DNA from 2 places in the Brevibacterium sp. K11IcPPYGO002 genome. Region 1 is predicted to be linked to the other one. Evidence: predicted binding sites of a transcription regulator. Region 1 holds the regulator's gene; the other holds the start of a gene.
What was found. The regulator Rex, encoded in region 1, represses fermentation and respiration genes when NADH is low (regulators of the CRP and FNR family bind a similar motif). The targets are predictions, from matches to a motif close to CTTGTGAANNNNTTCACAAG.

Region 1 (11,650 bases):
ACCATGGAGGTCGAGTTTGGCACGCAGACTCGCCATCGCCGCCCGCATCCGCAGCACGATCTGCTTGTACGGCTCTCCCCAGGACGGGATGAGCGGGTTGTAGAGGCGCACCAGGTTCTTCGGTTCGGCGAGCCTGCGGGCATTGAGCTTCTGCCCCTCGAAGGAGTTCGCCGCCTCGATGACCCGGTCGTCGTCGAACACCGGCAGGTCGAGGGACTTCGACAGCGGACGAATCGTCTGCTGGGCCCGCAGCAGCGGAGAGGCGACGAGTTCGACCGGACGCGTGGACGCGGCGTGGAAGTGCTCGGCGACGCGCACGGCCATCTCATGTCCGCACTCGGTGAGGCCGAAATGCGGCAGACGACCGTAGAGGACGCCATCGGGGTTGTCGACTTCGCCGTGGCGGACGAGGTGGATGGTCGTCATGACTGTGCCTTCCCGGCCTCCGGAACTGCGGCCGCGGCCTTGGCCGCCGCAGGCAGGGCGCTGATGATCCGGTCGAGGATCTCATCGGTGTGGGCGTACGAGAGGAACCAGGCTTCGAACGCGCTCGGGGGCATGTGGATGCCCTGATCGAGCATGGCATTGAAGAATGCGGTGTAGCGGTCGACGTTCTGCGCCCGGGCCTGGTCGTAATTCGTCACTTCGGTGTCGGTGAAGAACACGGAGAACATCGAGTTCGCGGACTGGATGACGTGGGCGACGCCTTCGGCCTCCAGGCTCGCAGCGACTGCTGGACGGAGAATGTCCGCGGCACGACCGATATGCGAGTACACGTCCAGTTCGGTCGTCAGCGTGAGCGTGGCCAGCCCGGCAGCGGTGGCCACCGGATTGCCCGACAGCGTTCCGGCCTGGTAGACGGGCCCGGAGGGGGCGAGGTGCGCCATGACGTCGGCGCGACCGCCGAAGGCCGCTGCCGGGAAGCCTCCGCCCATGACCTTGCCGAAGGTGAACAGGTCGGCCGGCCCGTCAGGATAGCCGAGGGTGTCGGCTTCGTATCCGTACCAGCCGGCGGCGGAGACGCGGAAGCCGGTCATCACCTCGTCGCTGATCATCAGCGCGCCATGAGCCTTGGTCAGGCGGCGGATCGTGTTCGTGAAGCCGTCGCGGGGAGGCACGACACCCATATTGCCGGGGCTCGCCTCCGTGATGACGCAGGCGATGTCCTCGCCGTGTTCGGCGAACACGGCTTCGAGCCCGGCAGCGTCGTTGTAGTCGACGACGATCGTGTCCTGCGCCTGGGCTCCGGTGACTCCGGGAGTGTCGGGCAGGGAGAAGGTGGCCAGTCCGGAGCCGGCCTGGGCCAGCAGCGAGTCGACGTGACCGTGGTAGCAGCCCGCGAACTTCACGACCTTGGACCGGCCGGTGTATCCGCGGGCCAGGCGGATCGCCGACATCGTCGCCTCGGTGCCCGAGGACACGAGACGCACCTGGTCGACGGGATCGACGCGGCGAACGATCTCCTCGGCGAGTTCGACCTCACCGGTCGACGGAGTGCCGAAGGAGAAGCCCTTGACGGCGGCTTCCTGGACGGCGGCGACGACCTCGGGGCGGGAGTGGCCCATGATCATCGGACCCCAGGATCCGATGAGGTCGATGTAGTCGTTGCCGTCGGCGTCGCGCAGCCACGCACCGGTCGCCTCGGTGATGAACCGGGGGGTTCCGCCGACGGCCTTGAACGCGCGGACCGGGGAGTTCACTCCACCGGGGATGACCGCCTCGGCGCGGGTGAAGAGGGCGGCGGACCGATCGGTGGTGTGACCGTTCGTCTCTGCTGTCGTCATGGTTCTCCTCTGATTCTTCGCGGGTCGGGTTGCGTCCCGGGATCGTTCTCAGTTACGCGTGCGGACGGCTCAGGCGCCGTCGATGTCGGTCATATGGTCGAACACTTTGGTGAAGATCCGGCCCAGGGTCGCCATCTCCTCGGGGTCGAGGAGATCGACGAGGTGGCTGCGGACTCCGGAGACATGGTCGGGAGCGGCGGCCTGCAGCAGCTGCCATCCGGCCTCGGTCATCACACAGTTGACTCCGCGGCCGTCCTCGGGGATGGCGGAGCGCTCCAGCAGTCCCCGCTTCTCCATGCGGGCGACGCTGTGGGTCAGCCGGGATCGGGACATGGTCGTGTCGGTGGCCAGCAGCGCCATCCGCATCGTCCGGTCATCGTGTTCGGACAGACGCACGAGGATCTCATATTCGGGCAGGCCGATGCCGTGCTTGTCCCGCAGCTCCTTGTCCAACTGTGTGCTCAGCAGCTGCGAGCCGTTGAGATAGCTGCGCCAGGCCCTCTGGTCGATGGCCGACAGCCAGCGTGGCTCGGTCATCACCGGCCTCCGGCTGCTGTGCGGTTCGGCAGGTGACCTTCGGCCTCGGTTCGGAGGCGCTGGGCGACCTCGGTGGCCCAGTAGGTCAGTATCGCGTCGGAGCCGGCACGTTTGAAGGCGATGAGGGATTCGTCGATCGCCTTCTCCCGGTCGATGGCTCCGGCGGCGGCCGCGAATTCGATCATCGCGTATTCCCCGGACACCTGGTAGGTCCACACGGGGACGATGGATTCCTGGGCCACCTCGGCGAGCACATCGAGATACGGCAGGCCGGGCTTGACCATGACGATGTCGGCGCCTTCGGCGAGGTCGAGGCCGAGTTCGCGCAGCGCTTCGCGACCGTTCGCGGGATCCTGCTGGTAGGTCTTGCGGTCGCCCTTGAGTTCGGAGTCGACGGCTTCGCGGAAGGGACCGTAGAAGGCGGAGGCGTATTTCGCGGTGTAGCCCATGACGACGGTATCGGTGAATCCGGCGGCGTCGAGGGCCTCGCGGCAGTAGGCGACCTGGCCGTCCATCATCCCCGACAGGCCCAGCACCTCGGCCCCGGCGCGGGCCTGGGCCAGTGCCATCGAGGCGTAGCGATCGAGGGTGGCGTCGTTGTCGACTGCCCCGGCCTGGTCGAGGACTCCGCAGTGGCCGTGAGAGGTGAATTCGTCGAGGCACAGATCCGCCATGATCACGGTGTCATCACCGAGTTCGCGGGCCAGCAGCGACAGCGCCCGGTTGAGGATGCCGTCCGGGTCGTCGGCCTGTGAGCCGATCTCGTCCTTGTGTTCGGGGATGCCGAAGAGCATGAGGCCGCCGACTCCGGCCGCCACGGCTTCTCGGGCGGCTTCGAGCAGGGAGTCCAGAGTGTGCTGGACGACTCCGGGCATTCCGCCCAGCGGCAGCGGTTCGCTCAGGCTCTCCTTGACGAACATCGGCAGGATGAGCTCCGAAGGGTGGAGTCGGACTTCGGAGACGAGGCGACGCAGGGCCGGGGTCGACCGCAGCCTGCGGGGACGGACGGTTCCGGGAACCAATGACATGTCAGGCCTTCCTTCTGCGGCGCTTCTGACTCGGACGCTGCGGGGAGATCCCGGCTTCCACGTCTTCGGCGCGCTGGGTGAGTGCGAATTCGACGAGACCGTCGATGAGCGAAGTGAGGTTGGCTTCCTCGGCGAGGACGTCGACGCGCAGTCCGTGTTCGGCTGCGGTGTTCGCCGTCGCCGGTCCGATGCAGCAGATCACCGAGGTGGGGGCGGGCTTGCCGGCGATGCCGACGAGGTTGCGCACCGTCGAGGAGGAGGTGAAGAGGAAGGCGTCGAAGTCGCCGGCCTTGATCGATTCGCGGATCGGCGCCGGCGGCGGGGAGGCGCGCACGGTGCGGTAGGCGGTGACGTCGTCGGGGTCCCACCCCTTCTCCAGCAGTCCGGCCACGAGCACCTCGGTGGCGATATCGGCGCGCGGCAGGAGCACCGTGTTCATCGGGTCGATGTCATCGACGAAGTCCGGCCAGGCGGCGGCCAGCCCCCGTGCGGAGTGTTCTCCGTCGGGAACGAGGTCGGGGGTGATTCCCCAGTCGACCAGTGCCGCGGCGGTGCGACCGCCCACGGCTGCGACTTTGACTCCGGCCATCGAGCGGGAGTCGAGTCCGAAGTCTTCGAACCACATGCGCACGGCGCGCACGGCGTTGACCGAGGTGAAGCCGACCCATTCGTAGGATCCGTCGACGAGGCCGCGGATCGCCTTCTCCATCTGGGTCGGTGTGCGCGGCGGCTGAACGGCGATCGTGGGCACGACGGTGCCGACGGCGCCGAGTTCGGCCAGGGCCTCTGCGGTGGAGGTTCCCTGTTCCTTCGTCCGTGGGATGAGGACCTGCCAGCCGAAGAGCGGTTTGGATTCGAACCAGCCGAGTTCTCCTCTGGATTCCACTCCCTGCCCCATGATCACCACCATACGATCGGTTCCTGACTGCGCCATGGACAGCGCCTGCTTCAAGGTCGTCTCCACGCTTGTCTGCTCGACCGTGGAGATGCCCCACCCGAGGAGGACATTCGTGTCCTCGTCCCAGCCATCGGCGAGCAGTGCCTCGATGGCCTGTTCGTGGGCGGCGGCGCTGCCGGTAAGGACATGTGTGGTGTTGCGGTGGCGGGAGACGTCGACATGGGTCTGCGGTCCGGCTTCGATGAAGCGCACGGATCGGACGCGGTTGGTCGTCAGCGCGGTTCCGGTGTAGGCCGCTGTCGAGGCGGAGAGTCCGACTCCGGGCACGATCTCGACCTCGACCTGTTCCTTGCGGCAGACTCCGGCTTCAGCGGTCGTGGTCGTGAAGATGATTCCGTCGTCCGAGCTCAGCCGCACCACGGTCTTGTCCGGGCGGGCGAGTTCGGCCATCCGCCGGCCGCGGGTCGAGGCGGCGACTCCGAGGTCGGCGGCATCAATGAGCGTGGCGGCCTGCGGCACATAGGCGGTGACGATCTCGGAATGGACGTCGGCGTCGTAGACGACGGTTTCGGCGGTGGCGAGGATTTCGGCGCCGCGCATCGTCATCAGACCCGATTCGCCGGGTCCGCTGCCGATGAAGACGACGCGCGGGGCTGCCGGCAGGAGTCGGCGCGGCTGCACCTGGCCCGTTGTCGGTTGGCTGTTCATCCCTGCTCCTGAACCTTGACTGGGGTGAGGTGATCGGCGCTGGCTGCCGGATCGATGCCGAGCCTGCCCAGGAGGTCCTCGGCGGCGGCGGTGCCGAGTTCGTCCGCGACACGGGCCAGTTCCTTCTCGGTCACCGACAGCTGCTGATCGCCGGCGGTGCTCCAGTCGACGTCGAGGAGTGCGGGCAGTTCGGCACTCTGACGGGTACGGGCGAGCTTGCCGTCATCATCGGCCATGACGGCGTCGACGATGAATTCGGTGCCTTGGATCTTCGCCAGCGCGCCGATGGGAGCCGAGCAGCCGGCTTCGGCGCGGGAGAGGATCGCCCGTTCGCAGGTCACGGCGAGGTCGGTGGTCTGGTCGTGGATCCGACGCAGAGCGGCCCGGACCTCGGCATCCCCGTCGAGGATGTCCGCAGTGGTGGCGAAGGCGCTGTCGGCGCTGCGCGTCTCCACCGCCAGTGCTCCCTGGCCGGGCGCCGGGAGCATGACGTCGAAGTTGAGCGAGTCGGTGGCCTCGGCGAGACGGCCGATGCGACGGACGCCGGCCGCGGCGAGGACGACGGCATCGAGGCGGCCGTCGCGGACGTGGGCGATGCGGGTGTCGACGTTTCCGCGCACACCCCGGACCTCGATATCGGGACGTGCCGCACGCAGCTGCACGGCACGACGCGGCGAACCGGTGCCGATGACGGATCCGGCGGGAAGGTCGGCCAGACCGAGCCCGTCACGGCCGATGAGGACATCGGCCGGGTCGACGCGCGGCGGGATGGCTGCCATCTGGATTCCCGCCTCGGGGGTGGTGGGCAGGTCCTTGAGCGAGTGCACGGCCAGATCGATCTTGCCCTGGTGGAGGGCCTGTCGGACGGCGGAGACGAAGACTCCGGTGCCGCCGAAACCGGCCAGGGGCGACATGTTGACATCGCCCTCGGTGACGACCTCGACGATCTCGACGCGCCAACCGGTCAGCGCCGCGATCTGGTGGGCGATCGCTGTGGACTGGGACCGGGCGAGCTGGGACCGGCGGGTGCCCAGACGCACGGTGCGACCGCTGAAGTGTTCGGGTTCGACGATGTCGAGGGTGTGATCGGCGACCGGGCGGATGCCGTCGGCTTCGACGTGGTGGGCGCTGGCGGCCTTTGCGACCTTCGTCTCGGGCGTGGTCTTGGCGTGGGCGACCTTGTTGACCGGCAGGTCGAAGAGCTGCATGAGCGCTTGGGCGTAGTCGACCTCGGATTCGGTCACGGCGAGTTCCTTGACCTTCACGGTCGGGGTGTGGATGAGCTTCTCCGCCACGCGGTGCAGGGATTTTCGGATCTCTGCGAAGGCCTTGTCGTCGACGGAGTCACCGAGCTTCTTCTCCAGGCGCTGGGTCTCGGAGGCGAGCACATCTTTGGCGTGGGAGCGCAGAGCGGTCACGGTCGGAGCGACCGAACGCTCCCGGTAGCCGGTGGCGATGTTCTCCAGCTCGGCGGAGATGATGGTGCGGACTTCGTCGATGGTGCCGGCGACCTTCGCATCGCTTTCCCTGTCGGACCCGCGCAGCAGTTCGCGGATCTCTCCGAGACCGAAGAGGGCGACATGTTCGAACTCGCGGACGCTGGGGTCGATGTCGTGCGGCAGGGCGAGGTCGATGAAAGCCTTGTTCGCGGCGCCCTTGGGGTTCTGTGAAAGCCCTGCGACGATGTCGTCACGGCTGACCACGACTCCGCGAGCACCGGTGCAGGAGACGATGAGGTCGGCGTCGGCGATCTCTTCGGCCATGATCCGCGGGGTGAGTTCGCGCGCTCGTCCGCCCACCTCGGCGACGAGGCGTTCGGCCTTGTCCAGGGTGCGGTTGAGCACGGTGATGTGGGCAACGCCTTCCTTGTGCAGTCCGGACACCACGAGGCCCGACATGGCTCCGGCGCCGATGACCAGGGCATTGGCGGCGCGCAGGGAGCCGATATGCGCGGCCGAGGCTTCGAGGCCGGCACCGAACAGGGACCGGGCGACATCACCGAGGTCGGTCTCCGAATGGGCGCGCTTGCCGACCCGCAGCGCCTGCTGCAGCGTTTGGGAGAGTTCGGACGTCAGTGCCTTGTCCGACTGCGATTCCGTGAACGACGAGCGCAGCTGACCGAGGATCTGAGCTTCGCCGATGGCCATCGAGTCGAGCCCGCAGGCGACCTTGAGCAGGTGCTCCATGGCCTGATGGTCGTAGTGCGCGTAGAAGTGCCCGGCGATATCGGACCACTCTTTGTCGATCGAGGACACGAGTGCATTGCCGAGGTCGGCCAGTCCCCCGTGGAAGGCGGAGACATCGGCGATGAGTTCGAGACGATTGCACGTCGAGAGCACCGCGAGTCCTTCGACATTCTCTCCGGCCAGGGCGTCGCGGCGCAGAGTGCCGACCTCACCGGCGCCGAAGGCCATGCGATCGAGCATGTCGATCGGAGCCGACTGATGTGAAATGCCGAGAACCAAGAGAGTCAATTCCTGTGCTCCTCAAAACCAGGGTTGAGCGGTGCCGTGTCCAGCGCCGAATAGTATGCGAGTACTTGCAGCTCACTGGCCAAGTCGACTTGATGGACACGGACGGTATCCGGTGCGTCGAGCACGGTGGGTGAGAAATTGAGAATGCCGCGCACACCTGCTTCGACGGCCCTCTGGGCCGCCGCGGATGCCGCGGCTGCGGGGACGGCCATGACCACCAGGTCGATGTGCTCGGACCAGGCGGGCAGGTCATCCAGGGAGGAGACGGTCAGGGCACCGATGGAGGTGCCGATCTTCTCTTCGTCGATGTCGAACACGGCGGTCAGCCGCAGACCGCGGCGCCGGAATCCGGCGTAGTCGGCCAGCGCCGAACCGAGGCGTCCGGCCCCGATGATGGCGACGCGCCGGTCGCGGTCGAGGCCGAGGAACGTCCGCAGGGTCGCGGCCAGCTCCGGACAGGAGTAGCCGACCCCGCGGGTTCCCGATCGCCCCAGCTGGGACAGGTCCTTGCGCAGAATCGACGGGGACACACCGCTGCGCGCGGCGAGGTCCTCCGACGAAATTGTGTCCTGGCCGGTGGCGGCGACCGTCTCGACGGTCTGCAGATAGATCGGGAGCCGGGATATCACGCGCTCGGGGACGTCCTTGCGAACGACACCCTCAATCCTGTTGGCGGACAGAATCTCGCCCACGAATCCGCCTCACTCCTTCAATCGATCTCATGCGCCCAAGGCGTCGAGCGCCTTGGACAGCCGATCCTTGTCGACTCGATGAAAACTGTGTTGTCGCCCGTTGAGGAGAACGACCGGAACGTCCCAGCCGTACTGTGCGGCCAGATCGTCATCGGTGTCGATGTCGATCTCCGTCACGGTCACATCTCTGCCCGCGGCCACCTCGGTGACGGTCTGGAGCGCGTCAGCGCACAGATGGCAGTCGACACGCGTGAGAAAGGTCAGGTCGACCATGGCTCACTCCTCATCGGGTGCAACAAACCCCGCCGAGAAATCACTCGAGCGGGGGCGTAGGACCGTCGGGTCTTACTTCTTGTTGCGACGCTGGTGACGTGTCTTGCGAAGCTGCTTGCGGTGCTTCTTCTTCGACATACGCTTGCGGCGCTTCTTGATGACTGAGCCCACTCGGGTACCCCTTGTGCTTGTCGGTGGAGGGTGAACTTCAGGTGCCCACCCATTGAACTAACCGTGCAATTCTATCGCTTGGCCACCTGCTTTCCCAAAACTGTGTCCAGATCCACAACGGCCGCGCCGGGCGATCCGCGCGGGCCCGGGGGTCGGGTTCGGTTCGGGCAGCGTGCGCGGCAGGGCCGGGTCCGGTTCCGCCGGGGTCGGCTCCGACTGTGCCGGGATCGGCTCCGACCGAGCGGTCGTCGGCCGACGGGGCTCAATCGAAGTAGGGGTCGAGGGCGTAGAAGGGGAAGATGTTCTTCCGGGTGCCCATCACGGCACGGTCGAGTTCCGCTTCGGGATCGAATCCCTTCGACCAGGGTTCGAAGGCCCCGTCGAATCCGTCGGTCATCGACAGCGGAGCTTCCCGCCCGGTCGTCGTCTGCGCGTACGAGGCCCAGCGTCCCGGGATCCGCGCCCCGGGATCGATATCGCGCCCGGCGGCGACGGCTAGGAGGTTCGTCCAGGCTCGGGGCACGACGTCGATGATCGCGTATCCCCCTCCCCCGACGGACAGCCAGCGGCCGTCGGCATGGTCGACGGCAAGATCGCGGATGCGTTCGGCGGCGATGCGCATGGCGTCGACGCTCAGGCGCATATGGGTCAGCGGGTCCTCCCGGTGGCCGTCGCAGCCGTGCTGGGAGACGATGACCTGGGGTTCGAAGGCGGCGACGACCTGCGGGACAGCGGCATCGAAGGCGCGCAGCCAGTCCGCGTCCCCTGTGCGCGGGGGCAGGGCGATATTGACCGCCGAGGCGGCCGCCTTGAGTCCCCCGATATCGGCGGGGAACCCGGTGCCGGGGAAGAGGAACTTCCCCGATTCGTGGATCGAGATCGTGAGCACTCGAGGGTCGTCCCAGAAGAAGGCCTCGACCCCGTCGCCGTGGTGGGCATCGGTATCGAGGTAGACGATGCGTTCGTATCCGGCGTCGAGGAATTCGGTGATCGCTCCGGCTGCATCGTTGTAGACACAGAAGCCGCTGGCCTTGCCCGGCATCGCATGGTGCATGCCGCCGCAGAAGTTCACCGCGCGACGAAACTCCCCGGAGATGATCGCGTTCGCGGCATTGACGCTGCCTTGGAACAGCAGCGCCGAGGCGGTGTGCATATTATCGAACCCGGGAACATCCTCGGTGCCGATGCCGTATCTGTTCGCGTCCTCCTCCTCGAGCCCCTCCTCGGTGCCGGCCTGCTTGACCGCGGCGATGTAGTCGGGGTCGTGGAGGCGGGCGAGCTTCGCCTCGTCGATCTCACCGATGGGATTGACGTGGACGTTGGCCGCGTCGAAGAGTCCGAAGTCGGCGGCGAGCTTCGCTGTCAGGTCGAGCCTGAGGGGGTGCATGGGGTGGCTGGGACCGAAGTTGTAACCGGTCACTTCGTCGTCCCAAACGACATACACATCATTTTCGGCCATGCCCACCATGCTATATGGCACAGCTCACTTGCACCGATTCCGGGGCCACCGGCTCTACCATGGTGCCTGTGCCCAAGAATTCCTCGCCTCGCTACGACCGGCTGCTGAAGCCGGGCCGGTGGGTCCGTGACTTCGTCGACGACCTCGCCGTCGCGTCACCGGCGCGCCTGGCCATCGGGTCCTTCGTCGCCGTCGTCGCCGCGTTCGCGATCCTGCTGATGCTGCCGGCGAGTGTGCGTGAGCCCGGTTCGGTCGATCAGGCCACGCACATCGCGAACTCCGTGTTCGTGGCGGTCTCCGCCGTGTGCGTGACCGGGCTGACCCCCGTCGTCACGGAGGAGTACTGGTCGGACTTCGGGATCTCGGTCATCACAGCCGGCATTCAGGTCGGCGGTCTCGGGATCCTCACTCTCGCCTCGGTGCTGGGCATGGCGGTCTCCCGCCGCCTGGGTGTGCGGCAGCGCCTCATCGCTCAGCAGGCCACCTCGGCGCTCAACCTGGGGCAGGTCGGCACCCTGCTCAAAACGGTCGTCGTCACCATCGTCACCGCCGAGGCGATCCTCGCGGTGCTCATGTTCCCGCGGTTCCTCATGCGCGGGGAATCGCTCGGCGATGCCACCTGGTACTCGGTGTTCTATTCGATCTCGGCCTTCAACAACGCCGGGTTCACCATCCATCCCGGCGGAGCGGCTCACTTCGTCTCGGATCCGTGGATCCTGTCGCTGATCATGGTCGGCGTGTTCGTCGGGTCGCTGGGCTTTCCCGTCGTGCTCATGGTCACGATGTTCTGGAATCGGCCGAGCCGCTGGGATCTGCATACGAAGCTGACGCTGACGACCACGACGGCCGTCCTGGCCGTCGGGCTGCTGCTGTTGGCGCTGTTCGAGTCGGCGAACCCTGCGACGCTCGGCGACAAGAACGCCGGTCACACATTCGTCGAAGTCCTATTCATGGCCGTGATGCCGCGATCGGGAGGGTTCTCGACGATGGAGATCGCGGACATGAGTCAGGCCTCGCACCTGCTCATGGACCTCATGATGTTCATCGGCGGCGGATCGTCCTCGACGGCCGGCGGAATCAAGGTGACAACGGTGGCAGTGCTCATCTTGGCAGCATTCGCCGAGGCCAGGGGCCTGCAAGACGTCCACGTGTTCGGCCGGCGGCTGACATCCTCGACGATCAAGCTGTCGATCTCGATCCTGCTCACGGGTGCGATGATCGTCTTCGTCGGCACGCTCGCAATGCTTCAGATCAGCTCCGAACCGCTCGATCGGGTCCTGTTCGAGGTGATCTCGGCGTTCGGCACCGTCGGGCTGAGCTCCGGAGTGTCGGCGTCCTCACCGAATCTCGGCCTCTATGTGCTGGCGGTGATCATGCTCATCGGCCGACTCGGTACGATTACTCTTGCGGCTGCTCTGTCCATGCAGGACTCCGCCCGTCTCTACCGCTACCCCGAGGAAAGGCCGGTCGTTGGCTAACGAACACACCTCAATCCTGGTCATCGGACTGGGACGCTTCGGATCCTCGACTGCGGCGACTCTGGCCAAACTCGGTCGCGAGGTGATGGCCATCGAGCACAATCCCGAACTCGTCAAGGACTGGAGCGGCAAACTCACGCACGTCGTC
Region 2 (11,650 bases), 830 kb from region 1:
TGAGATCGGCTCCATGGGCGGCGGCGAGCAGCGCCGTCTCCCGGCCGATGCCCTGGGCGGCCCCGGTGATGAGCACGAGCTTGCCGGTGAGCAGCCCCTGGTCGTCGACCCGTGTCTGCGCCGTCTGCGGTACAGGCGTCTCGGCCGGCTCAGGAGGCATGCGGCACCACCTTGCACATCGTCGCGCGAGTGTGCTCGCTGTGCGAACGCAGAACTCGACGCGCCGCCTCGATGTCGTTGTTCTCGAACGCCGCAACGAGGTCGTAGTGCTCGGCGTCGACTTCAGGGGCGATCCAACCGCCGTTCTTCAGCGCCTCGACGATCTGGCTCTGCACCTCCAGCCGACGAAAGCTCTCGAGGAAAGCAGGATTGTCGGAAAGGATGAAGAGGTATTCGTGGAATTCTTCGTTGAGTTTGCCGAACTCCTCCGCGTCGAGGATCTCTTCGCCCTTGAGCGCCGTCGAGACGTTCTCTGCCAAACGTCGGAACTGTTCGAGCTGTTTGTCTGTCAGCCGCCCCATGAGCAGCTCGGTCACCGCCAGTTCGAGACCCGTGCGTGCCTCAAGATGGGCCATCGAGTCCTGGCGGGTGAAGGAGAGCCGGCCGGTCTGCATCGATGACACCGCATCACCGGCGCTGATCGTATCGCCTGATTCCTCGATTGCCTCTCGGCTGACCGGAGCACCCGACTCGTCGTCATCGGTCGACCCCTTGGGGGCGAACCTCTCGTAATAGAAGTTCGCCGGGGTGATGCCCTCGTCGCTGAGCCAGGAGGAGACTGCATCGACCATCGGCGGCGGACCGCAGAGGTAGATGTCGACATCGCCGCCGGCGAGGTGCTCCTCCTCGATGTACTGCGTGACGTAGCCCTTCTTCTCCGCCGTGCTCTCCGGCGAGGACACGCAGAAACTGTAGCTGAGAGTGCCCATTTTCTCGACGTAGTCATCGAGGAGGTCGAGACCGACGAGGTCGGTGTCATTGGTGACTCCGTAGATGAGGTGGATAGGCTGATCCGTGCCGTCGTCGGCGAGCTTCTCCAGGATGGACAGGATCGGGGCCAGGCCGGTTCCGCCCGCCAGCATCAGCATCCGACGCTTCGGGGGACGAAGGAAGAAGGTCCCGAACGGACCGGTCATCGTCAGCTTGTCACCGATGGCTGCGCGTTCGGTGAGGAAGGTCGACATCGCCCCGCCCGGGGTGTTGCGGACCATGAATGAGGTGTTCTCGATCTTCGGACCGGAGCTGAAGGAGTAAGACCGGGCCTGGTCGGTGCCGGGAACCTGGAGGTTCATGTACTGGCCGGGCAGGTAGGCGAGGTCGTCCCGGTTCTCCACTGCCAGCGTGAAGCTCACTGTCGAGTCCGCGTGGAACTCCAGGTCGACGATCTCGGCGTCGAAGTCTGAGGCCGAGGTCTTCGCCACGTCCGAGGTCGTGGGGACGTCGATCGTCATGTCCGTCTCGGGGGTCGCCTGGCAGGTCAGCACATAACCCGCGTCGAGCTCGTCTTCGGTCATCGCATCGTCGATGAAGTCGCCGGGGTCGAACTCTCCGGAGGTGCAGAACGATTTGCAGGTTCCGCACGCTCCGTCACGGCAGTCCGAGGGCAGGTTGATCCGCGCCTTGAACGCGGCCTCCATCACCGTTTCGAACTGATTGACCTTGATGATCTTGGTGACGCCGTCTTCGAAGCTGATCGCTACGTCGTTGCTCATTGTCTTCTCCTAAGTCTCCGCTGCGCATCCTCGGGCAGGTGGGGCTGCGCGTCCTCGGGCAGGTGGGTCATCGGTCGGTGCCGGGTGTCAGATCATGTAGATGTCGATGATCTGGTGCACCGTGTCGTTCTTGAGGATGACCTTCTTGTCGCGGATCACCGGGGCCCGGCCCGACAGATCGAGGGTGTAGAGACTGTGGCCGTAATAGGTCAATGTGCTCTGATAGCGGTAGTAATGGGTGGTCCAGCTGAACCGGACCTCGACCTGGTCGCCGTCCCGGGACAGGAATTCGATTCCGCCGAGGTTGTGCTCTGTGCGGGGTTCGGGCAGCGAGGTCGCCGCCGAACGGTCGGTCCGAATCCGGAAGACTCGGTCCTCCAGTCCGCTGCGATCCGGGTACCAGATCAGAGAGATCTCGTTCTGCGGGTCACTCGTCAGGGTGTCGTCGACGTCCCAGGCGGGCATCCAGAAGGAGGCTTCCGGGTGATAGCACTCCAGCCATTCTTCGAACTGCCACTCGTCGAGCAGCCGCGCTTCGCGGTAGAGGAACTGGCGGATCACCTCGGCGGTCTCCACATCGACGACGAGAGCGGAGGAGGTCTCCTGTGCGGTCAGGGTCATGATCGGGTCGGTCCTTTCGGGGTCTGTGCTGCGCGTGCGCGGATGTATTCCGGGGTTGCGCGGGTCTGTTCTGCGAATGCGCGGGTCGCTCCCGCGCGGGTCTGCTCCACGTGTGTGCGGATCAACTCCGCGCTGTGGCGTCTGCCGCATCCTCCCGTTCCAGAGCGCCGACCATCACGGACTGCCAGTATTCGTGCTGGACGGGGTAGAGGCCTTCGTCCTCGGTCTTCGCGCCCGAGGCGATCGGGTTGATGCCCAGGCCCTTCGCCTGCTCGTCGGGCCCGTCGATCTGGTGCTCCTGACCGCGGGACATGTCGTTCCACGGAGCTGCCGAGGCGCGGTAGGTCTTGTGCGCAGACCGGAATTCCTCGAGGTCATCGGGAGTGGCCATGCCGGTGGCATTGAAGAAGTCTTCGTACTGGCGGATCCGGTTCGCCCGGGCTTCGGCGGATTCGCCCTTCGGCGCGATGCAGAACGTGGTGACCTCGGTGAGGTCGGCGGAGATCGGCCGGATATGGCGGATCTGTGAGCTGAACTGGTCCATCAGGTAGACGTTCGGGTAGAGGCAGAGGTTGCGGGAGATGTTCGTCATGAAGTTCGCCATGGTCTCCCCGTATTCCGTGACCAGGCGTTCCCGTTCCGACCACAGCGAACGGTCCTCGGGGTTCGTCCACTCCTGCCACAGCAGCAGGTGCCCGTAGGGGAAGGAGTAGAAGCCGCCGGCGACCTTGCCCCAGCCGCCTGCATCCATGGCCTTCGTCTCGTTCTCCGATTCTCCGGACTTCCGGCGGGCGGTGGTCGCCGCATAGTTCCAGTGTACGGAGGTCACGTGATAGCCGTCGGCCCCGTTCTCCGTCTGCAGCTTCCAGTTGCCCTCGTAGGTATACGTCGTCGCGCCTTTGAGGACTTCGAGGCCATCCGGTGACTGGTCGACGACGGAGTCGATGATCACCCGGGTGTCGCCGAGGTGCTCCTCGAGCGGAAGGACATCGGGGTTGAGCGAGCCGAAGAGGAAGCCCCGGTAGCTTTCGAAGCGGGCCACTCGGGTGAGGTCGTGCGACCCTTCCTTGTTGAACTGTTCGGGGTAGCCGCCGTTGCGGCCGTCCTTGACCTTGAGCAGCTCACCGGAGTTGCGGAAGGTCCACCCGTGGAAGGGACAGGTCAGGGTGGTGCGGTTGTCGGTCTTGCGCCGGCAGAGCATCGCCCCGCGGTGGGCGCAGGCGTTGATGAGGCAGTTGAGTCCGCCCTGCTTGTCGCGGGTGATGACGATCGGCTGGCGACCGATATAGGTCGTGAAGTAGTCGCCGATCTCGGGGATCTGGGACTCGTGGGCCAGGTAGACCCAGTTGCCTTCGAAGATGTGCTTCATCTCGAGCTCGAAGATCTCCTCATCGGTGAAGATCTGCCGATTCACTCGGCGGACGCCGTCTTCGGGCCGTTCCTGGACGCCGTTCGCGATGAGTTCGCGGGTGTCGGGACGGACATCGAGCGTATCGGTCATGGGAGCCTCCATTGGTCTCTGCGGTGCGTTCGAGCATCCGATCTCAGGGCGAGCATCCGGTGTGAGAACTCGGCGCTGCCCGATCGGTCCACCCCATCCTCGGCGATCGTGATGCCCTTCACACCAGGGGGATGCCTAGGCATGACCCAGGGGGTGCGAACTGGGGTTCTCGGGGTGCCGGGCGTCGGCCTCGCGCCACTAGGGTGACCGGTGATCTCTCAGCGTTGAGGAAAGGACCGCTTCTGTGGAACGCATCGAACAGCTCTATTCGGATCTCGCCCGGCTCGGCCGCGAAACGGAGATGATGGACACCGTCATCACCATGCTCGCCGACGACCTGATGGAGAAGACGACCGCGGACGGGCACAGCCGCCACGTCGTGCTCTCCCGGATCGTCGAGGGCGGATTCGAGCTCTCCCGCCTCATCGAAGCCGCCCTCGGACTGCCGACTGCGGCCGATGCCGACGACGATGCCGTCGAGGATGTCCGCAACGGCTTCCGACGCTGCCATCTGGCGTTCACCGCGGCGGCGGGACACCTGAGCCGAATGCCCGCCCACGAGACCGTGGACTATCGCGGGCTTCACCTGAGCCCGGGCGAGGTGGTGGGCCAGCGGATCGGTGAGATCGTCATCGCCCATGATTCCCTGGGCACTGCATGGACCATCGAGGAAGCCGACCCGGACTCCGCGCTCGATGCCCTGGAGACGCTCATCCGCAGACTGCGGATCGCCGAGGCGGCCCCGGGCCTCATCATCGAAACGACCGAAGGCGACCGCTGGGAGATCGGCGAGGACGGTCAGGTCGTCACCGGCGATCGTGAGGACCTCGTACAGTGGCTGGCGTGGGGGCATCCCGGGGAGATCGAATCCGCCTCGGAGCTTCCCGTCCTGCCGACCCTGCCCCGTTGGATCTGAGCCGCTGCCTGACGAATCCGACGGGAGAATCCCCATGCACGAACGCCCCGACATCTCCGCACCCGACTCGGCGTCGCGGAGGGAGCCGCTGTTCGAACGGCCCATCGAATCGATGCCTCGGTGGGCGGATATTCGGCGCGATATCGGCCTCGATCACTGTCTCAATGCTGTTGTCGGACTGATCTTCGGCATCACGGGACCGATCGCTGTGACGATGGCGGTCGGGTTGGCCGGTGGCCTGTCGAATGCGCAGTTGGCTTCGTGGGTCTTCGGGATATTCCTGTCGGCAGGCTCGGCCACGCTGGTCATGTCACTGATCTACCGGCGCCCCCTGGGTTTCGCATGGTCGATTCCCGGGACCGTGCTGCTGGGCCCCTCCCTGCAGCACCTGAGTTTCGGTGAGGTGGTCGGAGCCTTCTTCGTCACCGGTGTGCTCACCCTGGCTCTGGGCATGAGCGGTCTGGTGCGGAGGACGATGGCGCTCATTCCGCAGCCCATCGTCATGGCGATGGTCGCGGCGATCTTCCTCCAATTCGGCACCGACATCGTCGCATCGAGTCGGACCGCGCCTGCCATCGTCGTGCCGATGGTCCTCGCCTACATCCTCCTCACAGCGGTGCCCGGACTGGCGCGGGTCATCCCGCCGGTGCTCGGGGCTCTGCTCGTCGGCTTCTTCGCCGTCGCCGTCGGCGGTGACCTCGATCTCGCGCCTGCGGGACCCGTCGTCGCCCACCCGGTGTTCACGGCACCGGTCTTCACCTGGTCGGCACTGCTCGAGCTCGTGGTTCCGCTGACCCTGACGGTTCTCGTCGTGCAGAACGGACAGGGCGAGGCCGTGCTCGCCCAAGCCGGTCACCGCACTCCGGTCAACGCCTCGGCAGTCGTCTCGGGACTCTTCTCGGTGCTCAATGCCTGCTTCGGCGCCGTCTCCGCATGCCTGACAGGCCCGACCAATGTTCTGCTCACCGCTTCGGGCGAGCGCGAGCGCCACTACACGGCGGCTCTCTTCTACTCTCTCCTCTGCTTCCTCGCAGCCGCATTCTCCCCGCTGGTCACTCGCTTCATGCTCGGGACTCCCGAGGCGTTCATCCTGGCGCTGGGCGGGTTGGCGATGGTGGGCGCTCTGCGCCAGGCTTTCGTCTCCGCGTTCGCAACCCGATTCACCTTCGGCTCACTGACGACCTTCATCGTCACGATCGCCGGATTCGACCCGTTCAACATCCATGCCGCGTTCTGGGGAATCCTCCTCGGCTGCGTGGTCTCCCGGTTCCTCGAGCCCCAGGATCACAGAGCCGCCGGACTCTCCGCAGCCGCAGAGACGTCCGCCACCGGCTGCACCGGCGAGATCCGGTAGCTTGCCGGGGTCCGGGCGAGCTTGATCGGCGAGGCCACCCCGCGGTAGCCGTCGCTCATCTCCACGACCATCTCGCGGTGCGCGGTATGCGGGTGCTCGACCACCTCGGCGGCGTCGAGGATCGGACCGGCGGGCACGCCGATGCTCATGAGCTCCTCGGACAGCTTCTCCGCCGAGGCAGAAACCATCAGCGCTTCGAGCTCGGTCCGCAGCGCGTCTCTATTGCCCAGACGGGCCGCATTGTCGACGAACCGCGGGTCCTCGGCGAGCTCGGCAGCACCGAGGTGGTCGACGAGCCGGGCGAACTGTCCGTCGTTTCCGGCGGTGATGAATATCTGCCCGGCCCCGGTCGCGAACGCCGAATACGGGGCGATGTTCGGATGGTCGTTGCCCGACAGCTTCGGCACGGCTCCGCCGCCGAAGAAGTTCGGCAGATGCGGGTGCATGACGGAGATCCCGCAGTCGTACAGCGTCGTCTCGACCCGTTGACCGCGCCCGCTGGTCACTCGTTCCTGCAGCGCCATGAGCACGCCGATGGCCGCGTTGAGCCCGGTGACCATGTCGACGGCGGGCATGCCGATGCGCATCGGCCCGGTCGACGCATCGCCGTTGACCGACATCAGCCCCGACATCGCCTGGATGATCGCGTCGTATCCCGGTCGCCCGCCCAGCGGACCGTCGTCACCGAAGCCGGTGATCGACGCGTGCACGAGGTGCGGGTAGCGGTCCGGAATATCCGCCACCGGATCGAGCCCCCACTTCGCCAGGGTCCCGGTCTTGAAGTTCTCGACGAGCACATCGGCGCCGGCCAGCAGCCCGTGCAGCGCCTCCTGCCCCGCTACGGTGCGCAGATCGAGGGTGATCATCCGTTTGTTCCGGTTGATCCCGGCGAAGTAGCTCGACACCTCGGGCGCGACGAACGGCGGCCCCCAGGTGCGCGTGTCATCGCCGGCCGGCGGCTCGACCTTGATGACCTCGGCACCGTGATCGGCCAGGATCTGCGTGCAGTAGGGCCCACCGAGGATGCGCGAGAGATCGACGACAGTGATCCCGGCGAGTGCTCCCGCGCTCACTGTCCGCTTCCTCCGGAACGCGCAGTCCCATCCTCGTCGGACTGACCGGAGCCATCCTCGCCGAGGATGTCCTCGACGGCCGCGAACGCGTCGTCCCGGCCCATGCCGACACCGTCGATGAGGGCGTCGAGGACAGCGTCGTCTTCGACGACGGGGACGAGCGGGTTCTGCGGCATCAGTTTGTGGCGCAGCACCAGGGCGGCGATGACGATGCGCGACCAGTCGCCGCGGCGCTCACCGATCCGCGCACCTTCCGAGGCCATGATGGACGCGCACACGAGGTTGTAGGTCGCGGTCGCGAGCTGCCGCACCCGCGCCTGCTCAACGCCTTCGGGCGTGTTTTCGAGCGCGTGCAGCAGCGTCGAGCTCAACGATTGGACCTGACGGCGGAACGCGGCCGGGAGGTCGGCCGCCTCGGCGATGAGCGTCTCCACGTGCAGGAACAGGGGCCCCAGCTTCCCCGCCCGGTGGGCTGCGCGGATGACGTCGAGGGCGACGATGTTCGAGGTGCCCTCCCAGATCGATCCGAGCTGGGAGTCGCGGAAGACGCGGGCGTCACCGTACTCCTCGATGTAGCCGACGCCGCCGCGGATCTCCATCGCGTCCGCGGTGACCTTGCGGGCGTCGCGCGTGGCACGGAACTTGATGAGCGGGGTGAGGATGCGCAGCACCGAGGCGGCTTCGGCATCCCCGGCATCGGCGCGGGCGAAGACGGCGGCCGTGTGCAGTGAGATCGACAGCGCCTGTTCCGTGGTCGTCATGATCTTCGCGAGCTGGCGACGCTGCAGGGGCAGCTTGCTCAGGGTCGAGCCGAAGGCTTCGCGATTGCGGCAGATGAACTTCGACTCCCCGAAGGCCCGGCGCATGAGGCCGGCCGCGCGCACGGCGTTGGACAGGCGGGAGGAATTGACCATATCGGCCATCTGCACGAATCCGCGTCCGATGTCGCCGACGAGGTAGGCCGTCGCTCCCTGCAGGCTGATCTCGCCGCTGGGCATCGACTTGGTGCCGAGCTTGTCCTTGAGACGGACGATGCGCATCGAGTTCGGCGACCCGTCCTCGAGCGTGCGGGGCAGGAGGAAGAGTCCGATGCCCTTGATGCCCGGCTGGGCTCCTTCGGGTCGGGCGAGGACCATGGCGAGTTCGGCGTCGGCGTTCGAGCAGAACCACTTCTCTCCGGTCAGCGCCCAGGTGCCGTCGCCGTTGTCGACGGCCGTCGTCGTCGCCCGGCCGACGTCGGAGCCGGCGTCCTGTTCGGTCATGAACATCGCGCCCTGGGTGAGAGTGTCGACATCGGTGCTCGTCAATCCGCCGATGAACCGCTCGACGAGTTCGGGGGATCCGTACTTGCGCAGGGTGCGGGTGAGCGAGTCGGTCATGTTCACCGGGCACAGCAGTCCGAATTCCGCCTGCGTGAACAGGTAGACGAGGAGGTACTTGACGATCGGCGGGATCGGTTCGTCCCAGCCGAGGACACCGGGCCGGTGGCTCATCGCGGCCAGACCGAGTTCACCGAAGGCAACTTCCTGCAGGCGACGGTAGGCCGGGTGGATCTCGATCGACTGCTGATCGGCACCGCTGCGGGTGCGGTGCTTGAGAACCGGAGGATTGTTGTCGGCATCGTGGGCGAGGTCGTCGAGCTCTGCCCCGAGGCGGGGCCCGAGGTCCTCGAACACGGGGCGCAGGTGCGCGAGCAGCTTCTCGTCGAGGTAGAGCGGCAGCAGGTCCTTCAGCGACCGATCGTCGGCGAACCGGTCGATGCCGTGGCTGTCCGGAACGGGGGTCATCGTCGTCTCGGGCGACGGAACTGTCTCACGCAAGATAATCTCCTTTGATGCTTTCTTCGACGGTATGCCCGAGAATCTGCAATTGACAAAGACATTTCTCTTATCCCTGATAATCTTCGGTTATGGCAGAACCGAGTCTCAAGCGCCTCCAGTACTTCATCGCCCTGGCCGAGCACGGCAAATTCCAGCTCGCCGCCGACGCGGTGAACATCTCCCAGCCGGCGTTGAGCGCCGAACTCAAGAGGCTCGAGGACTTCGTCGGCAAACCGCTGTTCCACCGCAGTCCCGTGACGAAGCTGACCGCGGCGGGAGAGGCGCTGCTGCCCTATGCGAAGTCTGCCGTCGGGGCAGCCCATCGATTCAACGAGTACGCGGCGGCCGTGAACACCGGGGCACCGACGTCGATCTCGATCGGCACCGTGGCCACCTTCCTCCACCGTGGCCTGCCGCAGACGATCACGGACTTCTCCGCGACGCATCCGGACATCCTCGTCACCACCGAGGAAGCCACCTCGGCGGCGCAGTCGGACATGCTGCTCGGCCACGACATCGACATCGCCTGCGGCCACATGCCTCTCCAGCACCCCGGCGTCGTCTGCACTCCGGCGGCCCGGGAGTCGTTCTGGCTGTGCGCTCCGGCGGGATCGCCGATCACCACCATCGCCGAGGCGGTCGACTCCCCGTTCGTCATCTTCCGCAAGAGCGCATCCCCGATCTACCACGACACCGTCGTGGGCATCTGCCGCACACACGGCTTCGAACCGCAGATCCACCATCGGACGGCCAGCTGGTCGGCCGCCGTCGAGATGGTCGCTCACGGACTCGGCGTCTCCCTCGTCCCCTCACCGGTGGCCCGCAGCTACCACGGCGATGAGCGACTGACCTTCACCCGCGTCGGCACTCGTCCGAATGCTCCGCAGGCGTGGATCACCGTTCGCCGGGAGGATCAGTCCACACTCATCGGCGACCTCGCCCTCGCCCTCGTCATCGCCTCGGAATCACTCGCCGACCCGGTCGCCGACTGAGGAACCGAGCCCCGTCTCACGAGTGTCCACAGCCGCCTCGGCGAACCCGATTTCGCACTCTGATACCCACCTGGCAACAATGACTTCCCGCGCAATCGGGACTGGTATCAGCAAAAATTCTCCCCTCCCGCTCTACGGGCCGGTAGGCCGCAGAACATCAGGGAATTCAGCTCCAGCTTCACTACAGGTTATGGCGATATAACCAAATAGTGTTTGCACGGCCCTCCGGGGCAACTTACGGTGAACGAGCACCTATACCACGTCAGCAACGCGTGGCATCGGTCGGCGCAATGACGCTCCACCTGAGAGGAATCGCATGTCTGACTCCGTCAACACCGCGAAACGTGCCCGCAAAGCCGGCATCGCATCGTTCATCGGAACCACCATCGAGTGGTACGACTTCTACATCTACGGCACCGCCTCGGCGTTGGTCTTCGGGCACGTCTTCTTCCCCGACACCCTGCCCGCCGGCGTCGGCACACTGCTCTCCTTCGTCACGATGTGGGCGGGCTTCCTCGCACGTCCGCTCGGCGGCATCATCTTCGGCCACTTCGGCGACAAGTACGGACGCAAGAAGACACTTGTCGTCACCCTTGTGATGATGGGTGCGGCGTCGTTCCTCGTCGGCCTGCTGCCCGGATACGCGACCATCGGCATCGCCGCTCCGATCCTCCTCACCGGCCTGCGCATCCTCCAGGGCATCGCCGTCGGCGGCGAATGGGGCGGTTCCGTACTCATCGCCAGCGAGAACGCCCCGAAGGGCAAGGGCGTCCTGTATTCGGCCTTCGCCCAGCAGGGATCACCGGCAGGAAACCTCATCTCCTCGGGCATGTTCTTCGTCCTCGCACTCATGCCGACCCCGCAGTTCCTCCTCTTCGGCTGGAGGATCGCGTTCCTCGCCTCGATCTTCCTCATCGTCATCGGTCTCGTCATCCGCCTCAAGCTCGAAGAGCCGGAGAACATGAAGGTCGTCAAGCAGAAGGACGCTGTCGTCAAGGTCCCCGCACTCGAGGCGATCAAGAAGCACTGGGTGCTCATCCTCCTCGGCGCCGGTGCGCTGCCGCTCATCCAGGTCACCTACCTCAAGACGACATTCGCGACCGCGTGGGCGACGGACTCCACCCATTCGTGGGGCTACAGCTCGTCGACCTTCCTCGGCATCGTCACCATCGCGCTCGTCGTGCAGTTCATCGTCCAACCGTTCGGCGCGATCATCCTCGACCGCGTCAAGGACATGCGCAAGGCGATTTTCTGGATCATCGTGCCGGAGTTCGTCCTCATGCCGCTCATGTTCTTCGCGATCGAACTCGGTCATCCCGGCATCGCGCTGGCTGCCATGGCCGCCGCGACCGTACCGCACTCGTTGTTCTACGCCGGCATCGGCGGCATCATCGCCCGGGCGTTCCCCACTCGAGTCCGGTACACGGGAATCTCGCTGGCCTACCAGCTGTGCTCGATGACCGTGGGCGGCGGCACCGCCGCGGCCGCACAGTGGATGTACACGAGCTCGGGATCCATCGTTCCGGTAGCGATCCTCAGCGCCGGCTATGCGCTCGTCTCCCTCATCTGCACGCTCATCCTGCTGAACAAGACCGGCTGGACGGCGAGCGAGAGCTCGAAGGCCGAAGCCGCCGACGAGGCGGAATTCGCCGCAGCCCGCG

Region 2: the regulator Rex is predicted to act here: its motif matches at 3,940-3,959, upstream of benA (benzoate 1,2-dioxygenase large subunit).

The regions. Positions count from the first base shown of each region.
Region 1 is NZ_CP131929.1:1,240,951-1,252,600, reverse strand. Features, by position in the region: gene QYM46_RS05600 (histidine phosphatase family protein) at 1-426, opposite strand, end outside; gene hemL (glutamate-1-semialdehyde 2,1-aminomutase) at 423-1,784, opposite strand; gene QYM46_RS05590 (MarR family winged helix-turn-helix transcriptional regulator) at 1,854-2,321, opposite strand; gene hemB (porphobilinogen synthase) at 2,321-3,349, opposite strand; gene QYM46_RS05580 (uroporphyrinogen-III synthase) at 3,351-4,955, opposite strand; gene hemA (glutamyl-tRNA reductase) at 4,952-7,429, opposite strand; gene QYM46_RS05570 (redox-sensing transcriptional repressor Rex) at 7,426-8,058, opposite strand; gene QYM46_RS05565 (glutaredoxin family protein) at 8,149-8,394, opposite strand; gene QYM46_RS05560 (30S ribosomal protein bS22) at 8,467-8,565, opposite strand; gene QYM46_RS05555 (acetoin utilization protein AcuC) at 8,828-10,024, opposite strand; gene QYM46_RS05550 (TrkH family potassium uptake protein) at 10,084-11,502, shown strand; gene QYM46_RS05545 (potassium channel family protein) at 11,495-11,650, shown strand, end outside.
Region 2 is NZ_CP131929.1:415,646-427,295, reverse strand. Features, by position in the region: gene QYM46_RS01970 (1,6-dihydroxycyclohexa-2,4-diene-1-carboxylate dehydrogenase) at 1-160, opposite strand, end outside; gene benC (benzoate 1,2-dioxygenase electron transfer component BenC) at 150-1,712, opposite strand; gene benB (benzoate 1,2-dioxygenase small subunit) at 1,800-2,333, opposite strand; gene benA (benzoate 1,2-dioxygenase large subunit) at 2,455-3,834, opposite strand; gene QYM46_RS01950 (hypothetical protein) at 4,079-4,750, shown strand; gene QYM46_RS01945 (benzoate/H(+) symporter BenE family transporter) at 4,785-6,104, shown strand; gene QYM46_RS01940 (CaiB/BaiF CoA transferase family protein) at 6,035-7,177, opposite strand; gene QYM46_RS01935 (acyl-CoA dehydrogenase family protein) at 7,174-8,997, opposite strand; gene QYM46_RS01930 (LysR family transcriptional regulator) at 9,087-9,989, shown strand; gene QYM46_RS01925 (MFS transporter) at 10,306-11,650, shown strand, end outside.